Linked DNA regions of Myxococcus hansupus. Each later gene encodes a partner of the first gene's protein in a complex. Links are inferred from orthologs where the notes say so. Each region holds a gene or a part of one and is shown on either strand. Other genes may lie near its edges. The genes, in order: carA and carB.

Region 1 (11,441 bases):
CGTCAAGGTCCGGCCCGGGGCGTAGTCCGTGAGCAGGGTGCAATCCAGGCGAAGGTCCCGCACGGTCGTCCCATCCGCGAGGATGGCCTCGAAGCGGAGCTGCTCGACGAAGTTGCGCGCGAGCACCGGGCCGTGCTGCTCCTGGAAGGCGCGCTCGCGATGCTCGGGCGAGAGCGCCTTGAACTGGTGGCCGATGCCGAGGATGTCCAGGCCCCGGAACACGTGGCTCAGCGTGGCCCAGGTGGCGGCGTCAATCGTCCCGTCCGTCTTGTCCGCGGGACGGGTCAGGGTCAGCCGCAGTTGGAGCTCGCCCGAGAACTCCTCGATGCCCTCCTCGCTGAACGGCAGGAACGTCACCGCCCCCGAAGGCGCCACCCGGTGGGGGAAGTCGGTGCCTTCGTACGCGGCGGCGATACGGTCCAGCGCGTCGAAGCCCTTGCGCAGCTCCTGCCCCTTGAGCGTGTCCGCCGCGTACAGCAGGTGCTCGGACAGGCACTCACGCCAGCGGAGGACCTTCGCGTCCGTGAAGCGGCTCATCATCAGCGGGACGAAGAGGCACTCCTGGACGTCCACCAGCGCCTGCTCGATGACGAAGTGCCGGAGGATTTCGAAGTACTGGATGGTGAGCGCGTGGCAGTGGTTGTGGTTGGCCACCACCTCCGTCTGCACCGACAGCGACTCGCCCTGTCGCGCGCTGGTGACGACGGTGGCCCGCTGGCTCCGGACCGCGGAGGTGGCCTGCATGGTGGCGTCCCGCAGCCGGTTGTGCAGGCTGGACGTCATGTCCCGGGTGTTGTCCTGCCACGCCGAGGACGAGGCCGACCCGCCCGAGATGCTGAAGCCCGTGGAGAGTCCCAGGGCCACGCCGTTCTTGCTGCCACTGCCCGCCAGTCCCAGTCCAAAGGCCGAGCCGCGCGTCTTGGCGGAGCTGCCTCCCTTCATGGACTCCTGGACGGTGCCCATGAGGATTTCGTCGATGTCCCGGTCCCTGGAGAGGGTGTGCTGCAGCGACTCCTCCACCACCGTGGCGTCCTCGCGCGACGCGCCCTCGTCCCGGTTCCAGTCGTGGATGACCAGTTGCTTCTTCTGCCCCGGCGCCAGCGGCAGGGAGTACAGCAGGTCTCCCATCGAGTACCCGTCCGCCTTGAAGGTCTGCTTGAAGTGCAGCACGTGGCCATGGGCCAGCGAGACGGCCTGGTAGATTTCGAAGTCCGTGGCCTCGTCGTCCCAGCGCAGGGGGTTCTTGCTCCCCAGCGTCTGACGCAGGGTGCGGTGCAGGTGCCTGGCGTAGCCCTCCAAGTCGGACGTGTCGCCGCTCCACTCCTCGGGCGAGGCCTCGCCCACGGGAACGAGCGTGCCGCGCGGATCGGTGGTGCGGACGATGGCGTATTGGCTGAACTCCTCCAGCGTCCGGTTGGGGACGGTGAAGTTCACGCAGGCGCCGCCAATGTCCTGCGAGTAGCTGGACTCACTGGCGACGAGCTCGTCCGTCCCCGGCAGCCGGGGCGTCGGGTCATGGCAGGCGCAGTCGTCCTCCTCCGCGCCAGTCCCCTGCCCGGGGCTCCCTGTCTCGGACACCAGCAAGGTGAAGGCGGGGAAGAAACCACCCGCGTCGAGCGGGATGGAGATGGGCTGCGCGGGACGCGAGGAGACGACCGCGTGGGCGCCGACAAATACCTCGTTGGGCACCACCACGGAGAAGTTGCCGCTGCTGTGGGTGGAGACCGAGGCCAGGGGGACCGCCACCGGCTCCGCGGCCGTCCCGTCATCGCGCAGGCCATAGAAGAGCACCTGCTGCCGCTTCATCGCCTTGCCCGACGGGTCCACCAGACGTCCCTTGAGGATGCGGGTGGCCACGGGCGCGCTCGCTCCGGGCGAGAGGACACGCGGAGAGAAAGGCTCCACCTTGATGAACACCTGGGCCACCCGGAGCGCCTGGCTCAGCGTGAGGTGCGTCGGCTCGAGGAGCCGTGTGGGCAACCCGTTGGGCGTGCGCACGACGAACGTGAGCGGGCTGTTGGCGAAGCGGCCAGCGTCCACCAGGTTCACCTGGAAGTTCCCATCCGGCCCCAGCAGAACCTCCTGGTGGATGGGCGTGGACTGCCCATCCCCGTCGATGGTGTCCGGGCAGGAGATCGCCAGCACGAAGCCCGCGACGGAGCCCTCCAAACTGGCCACCGTGCCTCGGAGTGGGACGAACTTCACCGGCTCCAAGGCCTGCGCGTCCGCCCGGCTCTGGCTGGTGGTCGTCGACGCGGACGTCGAGGTGCTGGCCCCTTCCCGCGACGCCTCCGTGGACACGAGCACCGCGGAGGACCGGCTCGCGGAGGACTGCTGCGACGCTTCGGCCTTCTTGAGGACGACGCGGTCGGGCACCGCGATGCCGAGCCGCCGGTCCTCCTCCGCGGGCTTGCTCTCCGCCAGCAACAACGCGTCCAGCCCGGCCTTGCTGTCGAACGCGCGCGTCGCGACGAGCTCCCCCTCGCGGAGGACGAAGACCGAGATGGGGAAAGGGAGCTTGGAAGAGGTGATCTTCTGGAAGAAGAACGCGCCCTCGGGGCTCGTGAACTCAGCGGTGAAGAGGGGCGCACCCACGACCTGCCCCAACAGCACCTTGTAGGACGCGGGAATACCTGCGTCCGACCCAATCAACTGTCCGTGAAGTCTCATAGCACGGGCAGAATGATGAAAAATTTACAAATTGCCCATCTTGATTCCGTGCGGGCAGCACTTTTCTTGGCGTGTCGCGTTCGGCCGTGCGGCGAGCGCTGGACGCAAGAAAGCCCGGCCCCCCTCCCAGGATGCCGGGCTTTCTCTCTCAGCCTACGAGAGCGCAAAGGCTCCGCGTGGCCCGAAGCCGGGCCCTGCGTAGAGCGAAGAGTTAGTCCCGTGGGCGCGAAGCTGTCAAGCCGGGCACCCCGCCGCCTAGGATGCGCGGCCCTATGCGCAAGGCGAAAATCATCTGCACCCTGGGCCCCGCTTCGGACACGCCCGAGGTCATCGAGGGGCTCATCCGCGCGGGCATGAACATGGCGCGGCTGAACTTCTCGCACGGCACGCACGAGGAGCACCGCCGCCGGGTGGAAACCATCCGCAAGGTGGCGAAGCGCCTGGGCACACCGGTGGCCATCCTCCAGGACATCCAGGGGCCCAAAATCCGCCTGGGCAAGTTCGAGGGCGGCCAGCTCCTGGTGAAGCCCGGGCAGCTCGTCACGGTGACGACGCGGAACGTCGTGGGGACGGAGGCGATCATCCCCACCCCCATCAAGACGCTGGTGAAGGACGTGGCGAAGGGCCACGAAATCCTCCTGGACGACGGCCGGGTGCGGCTGCGCGTCTTGCGCGTGCACGGGCCGGACGTGTCCTGCCGCGTGGAGGTGGGGGGCATCCTGAAGAACCACAAGGGCCTCAACCTGCCCGGCTCGCCCATGTCGGTGCCGACCATCACGCGCAAGGACGCGGCGGACCTGGCCTTTGGCCAGGAGGTGGGCGTGGACTACGTGGCGCTGTCCTTCGTCCGCACGCCGGAGGACATCAAGAAGGCGCGGGCGCACGTGGCGAAGCTGAAGACGCCGCTCATCGCGAAGATTGAGAAGCCGCAGGCCGTGGACCGCGTGGAGGAGATCGCCGCCGTCGCCGACGGCATCATGGTGGCGCGCGGCGACCTGGGCGTGGAGATGCCCCTGGAGCGGCTGCCCGCCATCCAGAAGCACATGGTGAACGCGGTGAATGCCCAGGGCGGGCTCGTCATCGTCGCCACGGAGATGCTGGAGAGCATGGTGAACAACGCCCGGCCCACCCGCGCCGAGGTCAGCGACGTGGCCAACGCCATCCTCGACGGCGCGGACGCCGTCATGCTGTCGGGCGAGACGGCCGCGGGCAAGTACCCCATCGAGGCGGCGTCCACCATGGCGTGCATCGTGGAGGAGACGGAGCGCGGCGTGGTGAAGCACCCGCACCCCTCCCCCTTCGAGCGCTCCGAGGACCTGGGCACCGGCGTGGCCGCGGCGGCCGTGGCGGCGGCCACGCAGTTGGGCATTGGCACCATCGTCGCGTACACGGAGGGCGGCCACACCGCGCGCCTCATCTCCGAGTTCCGCCCCCGCGCCCGCATCGTCGCCCTCACCCCGAGCGAGTCCACGGTGAACCGCATGGCGCTCTACTGGGGCGTGACGGGCATGCAGGTGGCGCGCGTGTCCACCACGGACGCCATGCTCAAGCAGGTCCGCGAGCTGTGCCGGCAGGAGAAGATCTGCAAGCCGGGCACGCCCGTGGTGGTGGTGGCCGGCGTGCCGCTCAACGTGCCGGGCAACACCAACCTGATGAGCATCCACCGCGTCTGAGCGAGCCCGCGTGGCCCCCGGAAGAAGTCACCGGGGGCCCGCCGCGGTACTCAGCCGCCGAGCACCTTCTGCTCGAAGTCGTAGAGCTTCTCGACGGGGAGCTGGCGGTAGCGCTCCACGTTGAGCGAGCGGCGGGCGCACTCCCACACCAGCTCGTTGGGCGTGCGGTCCGGCTCCTTCTTCTTGCGGCGCTTCACCTCCGCCTTGATGGCCTTCACGGCCACGCGGGGGTGGTAGCAGAACGCCGCGGAGAACAGCAGGTGCCCGCCGAACGGGATGAGCCGCGCCTCGATGATGTCACCCGTCTCCAGGCCCGCGACGTGGCGGCGCTCCGTCACGTCGAAGTCCTTGCCGGAGTAGAGCTCGCGCAGGCGGACCTCGCCCTTGCCAATCTTCCGGACCTCGAAGAGGCCGTGGACCGTCTCGGTGAAGCAGCGGATCGCGTTGGCCTCCTCGGGCGGCGAGCCGGCCATGCGCTGCTCGTAGAACTCCGTGGCCGGCGTCTTGCCCGTCAGCGGCGAGACGCGGTCATAGAGGTAGTAGTCCAGGAAGGACGCCATCCGCAGCTCGAAGAGCTTGTCGTCCTCGAAGACCTCGCCCGTCAGGCGGAAGTACTCCGCCTTGGCTTGGAGGAGGTCCTCCTTGCGCGACTCGACGCTGCCAAAGGCGATGAGCTGGTCCAGATACGGCTGATAGGAGAGCGGTGACAGCGACGAGGTCATAGTCGGTGGCGCCATCCTACCCCGCCATCAGCTTCGCGAACCGGCCGAAGAGATAGCGTGCGTCGTGGGGGCCCGGCGAGGCCTCGGGGTGGTACTGAACACTGAAGGCCCGGGCGTCCGGAACCGCCAGCCCCTCCACCGTGCCATCATTGAGGTTGATGTGCGTCACGACGGCCAGGCCCTTGAGGCTGGCGTCATCCACCGCGAAGCCGTGGTTCTGCGCGGTGATCTCCACCTTGCCCGTGGTGAGGTCCTTGACGGGCTGATTTCCGCCCCGGTGGCCAAACTTCATCTTGTACGTCCGGCCGCCCAGGGCCAGCGCCATGATCTGGTGCCCCAGGCAGATGCCGAACACCGGCACCTTGCCCAGGAGCGCCGCCACCGTGCGGTCCGCGCCCTTCACCGCCGCCGGGTCACCGGGGCCGTTGGCCAGGAAGACGCCGTGCGGCTTGCGCGCCAGCACCTCTTCCGCCGTGGTGGTGGCCGGAACCACCGTCACGCGGCAGCCCACGTCCACCAGGAAGTGGAGCATCGACTTCTTCAGGCCGTAGTCATAGGCCACCACGTCGAAGCGAGGCTCGACGGGCGCCTGCACCTCGCCCACGCCCGTGAAGACGTCCGGTGAGGGCTGGGTGAAGGTGTAGGCCTCCTTCGTGGACACGCCCGTGGCCAGGTCCAGGCCCTCCATGCCACGCGCCGTGCGGGCGCGCTCCACCAGCGCCGTGGGGGAGAGCCCCTCGCTGGAGATGACGCCCATCTGCGCGCCGTGCTCGCGCAGGTGACGCACCAGCCGCCGGGTGTCGATGCCCTCGATGCCGGCCACGCCGCTGCGCTTGAGGTACGCGTCCAGCGACTCCTTCGCGCGCCAGTTGGACGGCTGCTCGCTGAGGGCCCGCACCACCATGCCCACCGCGTGCACCCGGGAACCCTCTTCGTCCTCGGGATTGGCGCCGACGTTGCCCATCTCCGGGTACGACATGGTGACAATCTGTCCCACGTACGAGGGGTCCGTGAGGACCTCCTGGTAGCCGTACAGGGACGTGTTGAACACGACCTCACCCACCGTTTCGCCGACCGCGCCAAAGGCACGGCCCTCGAAGAGGGTGCCATCCGCCAGGGCGAGCACTGCCCGCTTCGTCATCACCGCGACTCCTTGCTCTGGCCGACCTGGCCCTTGTCGAACACCTTGAGGCCCGAAACCCACGTCTGGATAACGCGCCCCTTCTGCTTGCGGCCATGGAACGGCGTATTCCGGCTGCGGGAGAGGAACTGGTGGGCATCCACCGTCCACTCCACGTCCGGGTCCACCACCGTGACGTCCGCTGGCGCCCCAGGCGCCAGGTGACCGCCCGGCAGGCCGAACGCCTTCGCGGGCCCGTGCGTCAGCAGCTCCACCGCGCGGTTCGCGGTGAGCACGCCGGCGTGCACCAGCTCCAACGTCAGCCCCAGCGCCGTCTCCAACCCCACGATGCCGTTGATGCCCTTCTCGAACTCCACCAGCTTGTCGAGCACCCCGTGCGGCGCGTGGTCCGTGGCGATGGCGTCCACCGTGCCATCCACCAGCGCTTCCCGCAGGGCCAGCACGTCGCTGTCGGCGCGCAGCGGCGGCGCCATCTTCGCGTGGGTGTCGTAGTCGCCCACCGCGCGGTCATCGAGGATGAAGTGGTGCGGCGCCACCTCGCAGGTGACGCGCAGGCCGCGTTGCTTGGCCTCCCGGATGAGCCGCACGCTGCCCTCGCAGGACACGTGGGCCACGTGCAGGCGGCCCTTCGTCTCCTCCAGGAGCACCAGGTCGCGCGCCACCATGGCCACCTCGGCGGAGGCCGGGATGCCGCGCAGGCCCAGCCGCGTGGACACGGCGCCCTCGTGCATGGCGCCGCCCGCGGACAGCGTCAGGTCCTCCTCGTGGACCATGACGGGCACGTCGAACATGGTGGCGTACTGGAGCGTGCGCCGCATCAGCGACGCGTTCATCACCGGGCGGCCGTCGTCGGTGATGGCCACGCAGCCGGCGGACACCAGCTCGCCCATCTCCGCCAGCTCCTCGCCCTTGAGGCCCTTGGTGATGGCCCCCGCGGGGTAGACGTGGCACAGCGCCGCGGCGCGGGCGCGGTTGAGCACCAGCTCCGTCACCATGGCGTTGTCGTTGACCACCTTGGTGTTGGGCATGGCCACCACCGCGGTGAAGCCGCCCGCCACCGCCGCGCGGCAACCGGTAAGGACCGTCTCCTTCCCCTCCTCGCCCGGCTCGCGCAGGTGGACGTGCAGGTCGATGAAGCCCGGCAGCACCCACTTGCCGGCCGCGTCCACCACCTCGGCGCTGGAGGGCACCGGCAGCAGCGCCTCCGACACCTCCACCACCTTGCCGTCACGCACCAGCACGTCGCGGACGCCGTCCACGCCGTTGCGAGGGTCGATGACGCGGCCCCGTCTGAAGAGCACCGTGGAGCTCATGCCGCACACACCTCCAGGATGGCCCGCCGCACGGCGACGCCGTTGGACACCTGCTCCAGGATGACGCTGCGGGGCCCGTCCGCCACCGCCGGCGCCAGCTCCACGCCCCGGTTGATGGGCCCGGGGTGCATCACCACCGCGTCCGCCTTCATCCGCTCCTCGCGGGCGGCGTTGAGGCCGAACAGCCGTGCATATTCACGCGTGGAGGGCACGAAGGACTGCTCCTGCCGCTCCAACTGGATGCGCAGGCACATCACCGCGTCCGCCTGAGGCAGCGCCGCGTCCAGGTTGTGCGTCACCTCCGCGCCCATGTCCTCCAGGCCTGGAGGAATCAGCGTGGGCGGCCCACACAGCACCACCCGCGCGCCCAGCGCCCTGAGGCACAGCAGGTTGGAGCGGGCCACGCGGCTGTGGCGCACATCGCCCACGATGAGCACCGTGCGCCCGTCCAGCGCGCCCCAGCGCTGCCGCAGCGTGAAGGCGTCCAGCAGCGCCTGGGAAGGATGCTCATGGGTGCCGTCGCCCGCGTTGATGACGGCGCACTTCACGTGCTTCGCCACCAGGTGCGGGGCCCCCGACGAGCGGTGCCTCATCACGATGGCTGCGGGGCCCGTCGCCTCGATGTTCCGGGCGGTGTCGAGCAGCGTCTCCCCCTTGGACACGGAGGAGCCGGTATGGGTCCAGTTCAGTACACTGGCCCCCAGCCCCTTCGCCGCCATGTGGAACGACGTGCGGGTGCGGGTGGAGTCCTCGAAGAAGAGGTTCGCCACCACTTTGCCACGCAGCACGTGGGTGGTGTCCGCTCCGCCAGGGAGGTGCGCCTTCGCCCGGTCGAGCAGTGACTCCAGCTCGTCCCGGCGCCAGCCTTCGATTCCAAGCAGGTGTCTCATGGCCGGGGGCGCCGCGTACCCCGGTGCGTGCGGCACGTCAAGCGTCGTGCGCGGCGTGCCGGCTCGCCTGCTTCGCGGGAGTGCTTCAACGGACCGGTTCGAAGAACCTGTCCACGCGCAGGCCCGTGCCACCGAACAGGTTGTGCAGCAGGCCGTGGTAGCCCAGCGACAGCCACACCACCATCGCCTTGCCCTTGATGTGCCCGTACGGGACGTACTCCGCCTTGCCGTAGCCCGTGACGCCCAGGCCGTGGCGGCTGTCCGCGCTGTTGTCGCGATTGTCACCCACGGCGAACACGTGCCCCGGGGGGACCTCGTAGGGGCCCTCGCGGCGCGGCATGCGTGACAGCGTCTGCAGCGCGGCGTGCGTCACGCCCGACAGGTCCTCCTCGAAGAGGGCCTCCTGCTGGTCGTACCAACGCCCGTCCTCCGTGATGTTGTGGACCGTGAAGTCGCCGGAGACGAGCTGCCGCGCCTGCGGCTGGCCGTTGATGTGGACCACGCCGTTGATGAACTCCACGACGTCGCCGGGCACGCCCACCACGCGCTTGATGTAGTCCACCGACTCGTTCACCGGGTTGTTGAAGACGATGACGTCTCCACGCTCCGGTGGCCGGACGATGACGAAGGGCACCACGTTGAGGAACGGCAGGCGCACGCCGTAGATGAACTTGTTGACGAAGACCTGATCGCCAATCTCCAGCGTGGGCAGCATGGAGCCCGAGGGAATCCGGTACGGCTCCACGATGAAGGTGCGGATGACCAGCGCGACGAGCAGCGCCTTGCCGAACCCGCCCAGGAAGTCCGCCGCGCTCTGCTTCCGGAACGCGCCCAGGTGCTGCGCCGTGAGGCCGTCCAGGGCCTTCACCTCGGTGCGCAGCCGCTCCGCGTCGCCTTCCGCCGAGGCCTGCTCCACGCGCAGCGCCTGCTCCGCGATGCGCTCCTGGACCTCGCCCGGCACCTTCCCGTGCACGCCCGGCTTGCCGAGGATGCGCTCGTTCTCCGCGAGCAGCTCCGCCGCTTCGTGCCGCACGCCGCGCAGCGCCTTCTCCCTGGGGGAGACGTTGCGCCACACCAGCAGGCCCACGAAGTAGAGGACCATCAGCAGGCCCAGGCCCTTCATCACCGGCTGGGCCCACGCCGCGGAGGCGCGCGAGTACTCGATGAGCACCGTGTAGGGCACGTACAGCAGGCCGATGATGCACAGCGGGGCCCAGAGACTGGTGAGCCGCTCGCGCCACACCAGGGCGCGGTGGGCGCGGAGCATCTCCGGGGTGCGGCGGGCCGCCATGGCCTCGGACAGCTTCGCGGGAGGCGTGGCGGAGGGCATGGCGGCGTTCATGGGCTACTGCTCCGACTTGAGGACCGCGAGGAAGGCTTCCTGCGGAATCTCCACCGTTCCGACCTGCTTCATGCGCTTCTTGCCCTCCTTCTGCTTCTCCAGGAGCTTGCGCTTGCGGCTGATGTCACCACCGTAGCACTTGGCGAGCACGTTCTTGCGCATGGCGGAGATGGTCTCACGCGAGATGATCTTCGCGCCGATCGCCGCCTGGATGGCCACCTCGTACATCTGCTTCGGGATGACCTCCTTCAGCTTCTGGCACACCTCGCGGCCGCGCAGGTACGCGCGCTCGCGGTGCACGATGACGCTCAGCGCGTCCACCGGGTCCCCGTTGATGAGGATGTCCAGACGGGCCAGGTCCGACTCGATGTAGCCGGCCAGCTCGTAGTCGAGGCTGGCGTAGCCGCGCGACACGCTCTTGAGCTTGTCGAAGAAGTCGAAGACGACCTCGGCCAGCGGCATCTCGTACGTCACCTGCACGCGCTGGCCACTGCTGCCCAGGTACTTCATGTCCTTCTGGACGCCGCGGCGCTCCTGGCACAGCTTGAGGATGGCGCCCAGGTGGTCGTTGGGGACGTGGATGTGGCAGGTGAGGATGGGCTCCTCGAACTTCTCGATGTGCTGCACCGGCGGCAGCTTGGCCGGGTTGTCCACCAGCAGCGTCTCTCCCTTGCTGGTGGTGATGCGGTACACCACGCTGGGCGCGGTGGTGATGAGGTTCAGGTTGTACTCGCGCTCCAGGCGCTCCTGAACGATCTCCATGTGCAGCAGGCCCAGGTAGCCGCAGCGGAAGCCGAAGCCCAGCGCCGTGGACGACTCCGGCTCGTAGGTGAACGCCGAGTCGTTGAGCACCAGCTTCGCCAGCGCGTCGCGCAGGTTCTCGTAGTCCGCGGAGTCCACCGGGAAGATGCCGGAGAACACCATCGGCTTGACTTCCTTGAAGCCCGGGAAGGGCTCGGCCGTGGGACGCGCCTCCTCGGTGACGGTGTCACCGACCTTGGCGTCCTGCAGCTCCTTCACGTTGGCCACGAGCACGCCCACCTCGCCGGCGATGAGCTGCTGCACCGGGCGGGAGAACGGGCTGAACACGCCCAGCTCCTGGACCTCGAAGACCTTGTTGTTGCTGAACAGCTTGATCTTCTGCCGCAGCTTGAGCGTGCCTTCCAGCACGCGCACCAGCGTCACCACGCCCCGGTAGTTGTCGTACCAGGAGTCGAAGATGAGGGCCTTGAGCGGCGCGTCCGCCGAGCCGCTCGGAGGCGGCACGTTCTTGACGACGGACTCCAGAATCTCGTGGATGCCGATGCCCTCCTTGGCGGAGCACGGCACGGCGACCGACGCATCGATGCCGATGACGTCTTCAATCTCCGACCGGGTGCGCTCCACGTCCGCGCTCGGCAGGTCGATCTTGTTGATGACCGGGATGATTTCCAGGTTGTGGTCCAGCGCCATGTAGACGTTGGAGAGCGTCTGGGCCTCCACGCCCTGCGACGCATCCACCACCAGGAGCGACCCTTCACACGCGGCCAGGCTGCGGCTGACCTCGTAGGCGAAGTCGACGTGTCCCGGCGTGTCGATGAGGTTGAGGACGTACTGGTTGCCGTCCTTCGCGGTGTAGTTCATCCGCACGGACTGGGCTTTGATGGTGATGCCCCGTTCGCGCTCGATGTCCATGTTGTCGAGGAACTGG
Region 2 (6,934 bases), 180 kb from region 1 along the record:
ACGACTGCCTCATCGTCACCGACGACATCTACGAGAAGCTGCTCTACACCGACGAGCGCCTGGGCATCAGCGACGTGGCGCCGGACCTGGTGCCGCGGCTGGTGGTCGTCAACGGCATGAGCAAGGCGTACTCCATGACGGGCTGGCGCCTGGGCTACATCGCCGGGCCGAAGCCGTTGGTGTCCGCCATGCAGATGGTGCAGGACCAGTCCACCTCCAACGCCTCGTCCATTGGCCAGAAGGCGGCGCTGGCGGCGCTCCAGGGGCCGCCGGACACCATCACCGCGATGGTGAAGGAGTACCGCGAGCGCCGTGACTTCTTCGTTGCGGGGCTGAACGCGCTGGACGGCGTGCGCTGCCGGATGCCCGAGGGCGCCTTCTACGCGTTCGCGGACGTGCGGGGCCTGCTGGGACGCTCCTACAAGGGCAATCCGGTGACCTCCTCGATGCAGCTCTCAGAGATTCTCCTGGACGACTTCCGCGTCGCCGCCGTGCCCGGCGAGCCCTTTGGCGCGGATGGCTACATCCGCATGAGCTTCGTCACCTCGCGCGAGGTGCTGGAGAAGGGCCTCGCCCGGCTGGGAGCGCTGGTCAAGGCCCTGAGCTGACGCGCCGTCAGTCGGTGTACGCGAAGGCGCGGAACTCGTCGCGGTACTGGCGGTACACGAGGACGGCGGGGCGGCCGGAGAGGTTGCCCACCGCCGTCCACACCTCCTTGGGGTTGCGCACGTCCAGCGCCAGCCGCGCGGGGGCCTTGCCGTACTTCTTCTCCATGGCCTCCAGCGGCATCACCTCGATGTCGTAGAGCGTGATGAGGTCCGTGCGCTTCATCCGAAGCTGCTTCACCCACGCGGACACCAGCTCCTCCGGCGTGGCGTAGCGCTCCGCCTCCAGGGCGAACGGGTAGAGCAGCTCGTTGGAGATGGTGCGCACGTCCCCGGTCAGCAGGCTCTGGAAGACGAAGCGAGCGTCCGCCTGGATGTCCCGTTGGATGCGCTCCTCGAGCGACAGCTTGGGCTCCTCGGGGAGCGGCTCGCGCTTCAAGTCGGGGAAATTCGGGGAAGGGTGGGCTTGACGGGGCCCGTCAGGGGCGCCGCGGCCTCGCGCGAGGGCTCCGGAGCCGCTGCGGGCTTCGAGGGCACCTCCGCCTTGGGCGCCGCCGCCTTCTTCGCGGGCACCTCGGTGGGAGGAGCCTCCGCCTTCTTCGCGGGCGCCTCGGCGGGAGGTGACTCCGCTTTCGGTGCGGCGGGCTCGGCCACGGGCGGCGGTGCGGCGGCGGGCGCCTTCACGGCCGGCTCGGTGGGGGCGGGGGCCGCCGCGGGCGGGGCGCCTTCGGGCGCGGGAGCGGCGGCATCCTGGGCGAGGGCAGGGGAAGCGAGCGAGACGAGCAGTGCCAGGGACCAGTGGCGCATGGGACCTCCGTAGGCGGCGGAGCCTACCAGAGGACTGCGCTCAGGCACGGAGGTGCATGCGAGCAAGCAGCCTCAACACAGTCCTCGCATGTGGGGGCGGACGTTGGTATGGGGGCGCCCCGATGCCCAAGCGTACCGATATCCGCAAGGTTCTGGTGATTGGCTCGGGTCCGATTGTCATCGGGCAGGCCGTCGAGTTCGACTACTCCGGTACACAGGCCATCAAGGCTCTCCGGGATGAAGGCGTGGAGGTGGTGCTGCTCAACAGCAACCCCGCCACCGTGATGACGGACCCTGAGTTCGCGCATCGCACCTACATCGAGCCGATTACCGTCGAGGCGGCCGAGCGCATTCTCGCCTCCGAGCGTCCTGATTCGTTGCTCCCCACCATGGGCGGCCAGACGGCGCTCAACCTCGCCAAGGCGCTGGCGGAGCAGGGCATCCTGGACAAGTACGGGGTGCGGCTCATCGGCGCGTCGCTGGAGGCCATCAACAAGGCCGAGGACCGTCAGCTCTTCAAGGCGGCCATGCAGAAGATTGGCGTGGCGCTGCCCAAGAGCGGCTACGCGACGACGCTGGACCAGGCGATGCAACTGGTGGAGGACATCGGCTTCCCCGCCATCATCCGCCCGTCCTTCACGCTGGGCGGCACCGGCGGTGGCATCGCGTACAACCGCGAGGAGTTCGAGACCATCTGCCGCTCTGGCCTGAAGGCCAGCCCCACCTCCACCATCCTGGTGGAGGAGAGCGTGCTGGGCTGGAAGGAGTACGAGCTCGAGGTGGTCCGCGACACGGCGGACAACGTCATCATCGTCTGCTCCATCGAGAACCTGGACCCCATGGGCGTGCACACCGGTGACTCCATCACCGTGGCGCCCGCGCAGACGCTGACGGACCGTGAGTACCAGCGGATGCGGCAGGCCTCGCTGGCCATCATCCGGGAGATTGGCGTCGACACGGGCGGCTCCAACATCCAGTTCGGCATCCATCCGAAGGACGGCCGTATGGTCGTCATCGAGATGAACCCGCGCGTGTCGCGCTCCAGCGCGCTGGCGTCGAAGGCGACGGGCTACCCCATCGCGAAGATCGCCGCGAAGCTGGCGCTGGGCTACACGCTGGACGAGCTGCGCAACGACATCACCCGGGACACGCCGGCCTCCTTCGAGCCGACGCTGGACTACGTGGTGGTGAAGGTGCCGCGCTTCAACTTCGAGAAGTTCCCGCACGCGGACCGCACGCTGACCACGAGCATGCGCTCGGTGGGCGAGGTGATGGCCATTGGCCGCACCTTCCCCGAGGCGTACATGAAGGCGCTGCGCTCCATGGAGCTGGGCCGCGTGGGCCTGGAGTCCCCGGAGCTGCCCACGGAGAAGGAGGAGCGGGAGAAGGTGCTGCGCGAGGCGCTGCGCATCCCCCGCCCGGAGCGCCCCTGGTTCGTGGCGCAGGCCTTCCGCGAGGGCCTGACGGTGGAGGACGTGCACGCGCTGTCCGCCATCGACCCGTGGTTCCTGCGCTACATCCAGATGCTGGTGAACGAGGCGCAGTCGCTGCAGGAGTACGGCCGCCTGGACCAGCTCCCGGACGACGTGCTCCGGCAGGCCAAGGCGCACGGCTTCTCCGACAAGTACCTGGGCAAGCTCCTGGGCTACCCGGAGGAAGAGGTGCGGGCGCACCGGCACTCGCGCAACATCCGCCCCGTCTTCAAGCGGGTGGACACCTGCGCCGCGGAGTTCGAGGCGTACACGCCCTACCTGTACTCCACCTACGAGGAGGAGGACGAGGCGCCCCCCACGGACCGCCAGAAGGTCCTCATCCTGGGCAGCGGCCCCATCCGCATCGGCCAGGGCATCGAGTTCGACTACGCCTGCGTGCACGCGGCCTTCGCGCTGCGCGAGGCCGGGTACGAGACGGTGATGGTCAACTGCAACCCGGAGACGGTGTCCACCGACTACGACACGTCGGACCGCCTCTACTTCGAGCCGCTGACCATCGAGGACGTGCTGGAGGTGTCCCAGCGCGAGAAGCCGGTGGGCGCCATCGTCCAGTTCGGTGGCCAGACGCCGCTGCGCATCTCCGTGCCGCTGGAGAAGGCCGGCCTGCCCATCCTGGGCACGCCGCCGGACGCCATCGACCGCGCGGAGGACCGCGAGCGCTTCTCCAAGCTCATCGAGAAGCTGGGCCTGAAGCAGCCGGAGAACGGCGTCGCGCGCAGCCACGCGGAGGCCTTCAAGGTGGCCGAGCGCATCGGCTACCCCGTGATGGTGCGCCCCTCGTACGTGCTGGGCGGCCGGGCCATGGAGACCGTCTACGACGTGTCCAGCCTGGAGCGGTACATGCGCGAGGCGGTGAGCGCGTCTCCTGAGCACCCGGTGCTCATCGACCGCTTCCTGAAGGAGGCCATCGAGGTGGACCTCGACCTGGTGGCGGACCGCACGGGCGCGGTGATGATTGGCGGCGTGCTGGAGCACATCCAGGAGGCGGGCGTTCACTCCGGTGACGCCGCGGCCACGCTGCCGCCACACTCGCTGTCGCCAGACCTGGTGGAGCGGATGAAGGACCAGGCCATCGCCCTGGCGCGCGAGCTGGGCGTGGTGGGCCTGATGAACGTGCAGTTCGCCATCCAGGGGAAGACCATCTACATCCTGGAAGTGAACCCGCGCGCGAGCCGCACGGTGCCGTTCATCTCCAAGGCGACCGGCGTGGCGATGGCGAAGATCGCCGCCCTCTGCATGGTGGGCAAGACGCTCAAGGAGCTGGGCGCCACGCAGGAGCCCGAGTTCAAGCACGTGGCGGTGAAGGAGAGCGTGTTCCCCTTCGCGCGCTTCGCGGGCGTGGACGTCATCCTCGGGCCGGAGATGAAGTCCACCGGCGAGGTGATGGGCCTGGCGAACGACTACGCGTCCGCCTTCGCCAAGAGCCAGCTCGCCGCGGGCGTGAAGCTGCCCAAGAGCGGCAAGGTGTTCATCTCCGTCAAGGACGACGACAAGCCGGCGGTGGTGGACCTGGCGCGGCGCCTGCGGAACATGGGCTTCACGCTCATCGTCACCGCCGGGACGCACACGTACCTGGCGACGAAGGGCATCGAGGCGCAGGTGGTGCAGAAGGTGAAGGAGGGCCGCCCGAACATCGTCGACAAGATTGTCGACGGTGAAATCGTGCTGGTCATCAACACCACCTTCGGCAAGCAGGAGATCGCCGACAGCTTCTCCATCCGCCGCGAGTCGCTGATGCACTCGGTGCCGTACTACACGACGGTGCAGGCGGCGCGCATGGCGGTGGGCGCGCTGGAGTCGCTCAAGCGCGCGGACCTGGAAGTGAAGCCGCTCCAGGAGTACCTGGGCATCAACGCGGCGCCCGCGGGCATGCCCCGGCGCTGACAGCCCGGTTCTCTCGAAGCCCGCGGCCCCGCTCCTCCTGGGAGTGGGGCCGTTGGCGTTTCAGGGGCCCGCGGGGCTCAGGCCGACAGCGCGCCCGACTCGAGGGCCTTCTGGGCCGAACCGGACATGTCCTCGGCCAGCGTCTGGACGGAGCGCGCCACGTTGCGCGTGGCCTGCACGGCGTTCAGCGTCTTCTGCATCTGCGAGGACATGTCCTGAATGGCCACGGCGATCTGCGCGGTGCCCGCGTTCTGTTGGGACACGGCGGCGGAAATCTGCCGGACGCTGTTGCTGGTGTCGCTGATGATGCCCGTCAGCCGCTGGAGCTGGGTGCCGGAGATTCGCACCGCCTCCAGGCTCACCTTCACCCGGTGCACGCCCTGTTCGCTCGTCTTCGCCGCGTCGCGCATGTCCGCGCTCACGCCCTCGAGCACCTCGCGGATGCGCTGGGTGGCGACGACGGACTGGTCCGCGAGGCTGCGCACCTCGCGTGACACCACCGCGAAGCCCCGGCCATGCTCCCCGCTGCGCGCCGCCTCGATGGCCGCGTTGACGGCCAGCATGTTGGACTGGTCCGCCAGCCCCTTCACCGTGTCCACGATGCCGGCGATCTCCCGCGTCCGCGCGTCGAGCGCGAGGATGCGCTGGGCCATCTCCGTCACCTCCACGCCGATGCCTTCCAGGTTCGTCAGCGTCCGAGCAATGGCCGCGCCACCCTCGCGCCCGGCCTCCTCCGCCTCCACCACGGACTGGGCGAGCACCCGGGCCTTCTCATCCGTCACCGCCGAGCCCTGACGGATTTCTTGCACCGTCTGGTCCAGCTCCTTCAGCGCGAGCGTCTGACGGCTGACGCCCGTGGTCTGCTCCTCGCTGGAGGCCCGCAGGCCCTGCGCCACGCTCACCAGCTCCCCGGCGCCCCGGCCCATGCCTTTCGCCAGGTCCTGCACGTCCTTGCGGCGCGCGTCCAACTGCCTGGCGTGGGACACCAGCGAGCGCGCCACCTGGATGAACCGCCGGGCGACGATGCCCACCAGCGACGCGGTGAGCGCCATGAAGCCCCAGTGGGCGAACGCGCCTTGCACCGGCGCCCAGCCCAGCATCGGCAACATGGCGATGACCAGGCAGACGGTGAGCAGCCCCAGCCCGGCGCTGAAGATGCGCGCGTCGACATTGCCGCGGTACGCGGCGACGAGCACGACGACGACATACGTCAGCAGGCAGGGGATAGAATAGAGCATGGTGAGCTGGAACACCTGGCTCGCGAGCCGCAGGTCCACCAGGACGAGCACGGCCTGGAAGGCCGCGGACAGCGACACGGACCCCACCAGCACCCGGAACCAACGCAGCCGGTTCTCGAGGATGCTCTCCCGGATGAACCAGCCCAGGCCCGGCAGCATGCAGTAGGCCCCTAGGAAGGTGACCTGCGCCACGGACCCTTCCACGTCCCAGGCCAGGGCCAGGACGTTGCTCATGCAGGCCAGCAGCACGCCCGAGCCGCCCGCGAACACCGCGAGCGCCGCCAGCATGCGCCGCTGCCGTCCCTGGAGCGCCATGCCCAGTGCCACCAGCGCGATGATGAACAGCAGCGTTCCCGTGACGAAGGCCGCCAGTCCCTCGCGGACGATGCGCGCCATCACCTGGTGCTGCGCGCCCACGCGGGCGAGCTGACTCACGCCAATCGTCTTCGTGGTGCTCTGGATGCGCAGCAGCACCCGCGTGCCCTGGGCCGAGGCGGGCAGGGGAATCATCTGCGTGAGGATGGACTGCCGCGTCTCATGGCCCTCGGGGTTGATGATTCCGCTGACGTGGACGCGTTTGCCGCCGGCGTAGATTTCGAAGGCGTTGGAGACGGAGCCCAGCAGCAGCGCCAGGTCGCCCCAGTCCGCATTGGGGATGGGGATGCTCAACCACAGCATGGTGTGGTCGCCTCGGCCTGGAGGCACCTGGAGCGCCGGCACGGACTGCCAGCCCTCGGCGCCGTTCTCCTGGGCCCAGAGCGGCACGCCGTCGGGCCCCAGGGGTGAATCACCCCAGCGGTAGCGCCAACCCTCCCGCAGCTCCATGTCCCCCTCATGGGAAAGGGCCTGGACTTCAGGCGCCCACGCGAACAGCAACACCAGCCACGCGAGTCGCGAGAGCCACCGG

What was found.
Region 2: the proteins of carA (region 1) and carB are in contact, whole or in part, in a solved structure (PDB 1KEE), measured with the Escherichia coli proteins. The link is inferred for Myxococcus hansupus from one-to-one orthologs.

The regions. Positions count from the first base shown.
Region 1 is NZ_CP012109.1:4,329,567-4,341,007, forward strand. What follows is about bases 4,145-7,143. They hold carA (glutamine-hydrolyzing carbamoyl-phosphate synthase small subunit), read right to left. Parts: upstream 6,207-7,143; coding sequence 5,082-6,206; downstream 4,145-5,081. Other genes in these bases: pyk (pyruvate kinase), read left to right, coding at 4,145-4,343; A176_RS16390 (DUF7986 domain-containing protein), read right to left, coding at 4,394-5,065; A176_RS16400 (dihydroorotase), read right to left, coding at 6,206-7,143. Outside these bases: A176_RS16380 (hypothetical protein), read right to left, coding at 1-2,652; more of pyk, read left to right, coding at 2,943-4,144; more of A176_RS16400, read right to left, coding at 7,144-7,519; A176_RS16405 (aspartate carbamoyltransferase catalytic subunit), read right to left, coding at 7,516-8,409; lepB (signal peptidase I), read right to left, coding at 8,495-9,751; lepA (translation elongation factor 4), read right to left, coding at 9,755-11,441. UniProt on the Escherichia coli protein: Small subunit of the glutamine-dependent carbamoyl phosphate synthetase (CPSase).
Region 2 is NZ_CP012109.1:4,513,653-4,520,586, reverse strand. Bases 1,206-4,989 are described here. They hold carB (carbamoyl-phosphate synthase large subunit), read left to right. Parts: upstream 1,206-1,534; coding sequence 1,535-4,789; downstream 4,790-4,989. Other genes in these bases: A176_RS17125 (methyl-accepting chemotaxis protein), read right to left, coding at 4,867-4,989; A176_RS39345 (hypothetical protein), read right to left, coding at 1,206-1,412. Also shown: A176_RS17145 (pyridoxal phosphate-dependent aminotransferase), read left to right, coding at 1-608; A176_RS39350 (hypothetical protein), read right to left, coding at 616-1,044; more of A176_RS39345, read right to left, coding at 1,041-1,205; more of A176_RS17125, read right to left, coding at 4,990-6,852. UniProt on the Escherichia coli protein: Large subunit of the glutamine-dependent carbamoyl phosphate synthetase (CPSase).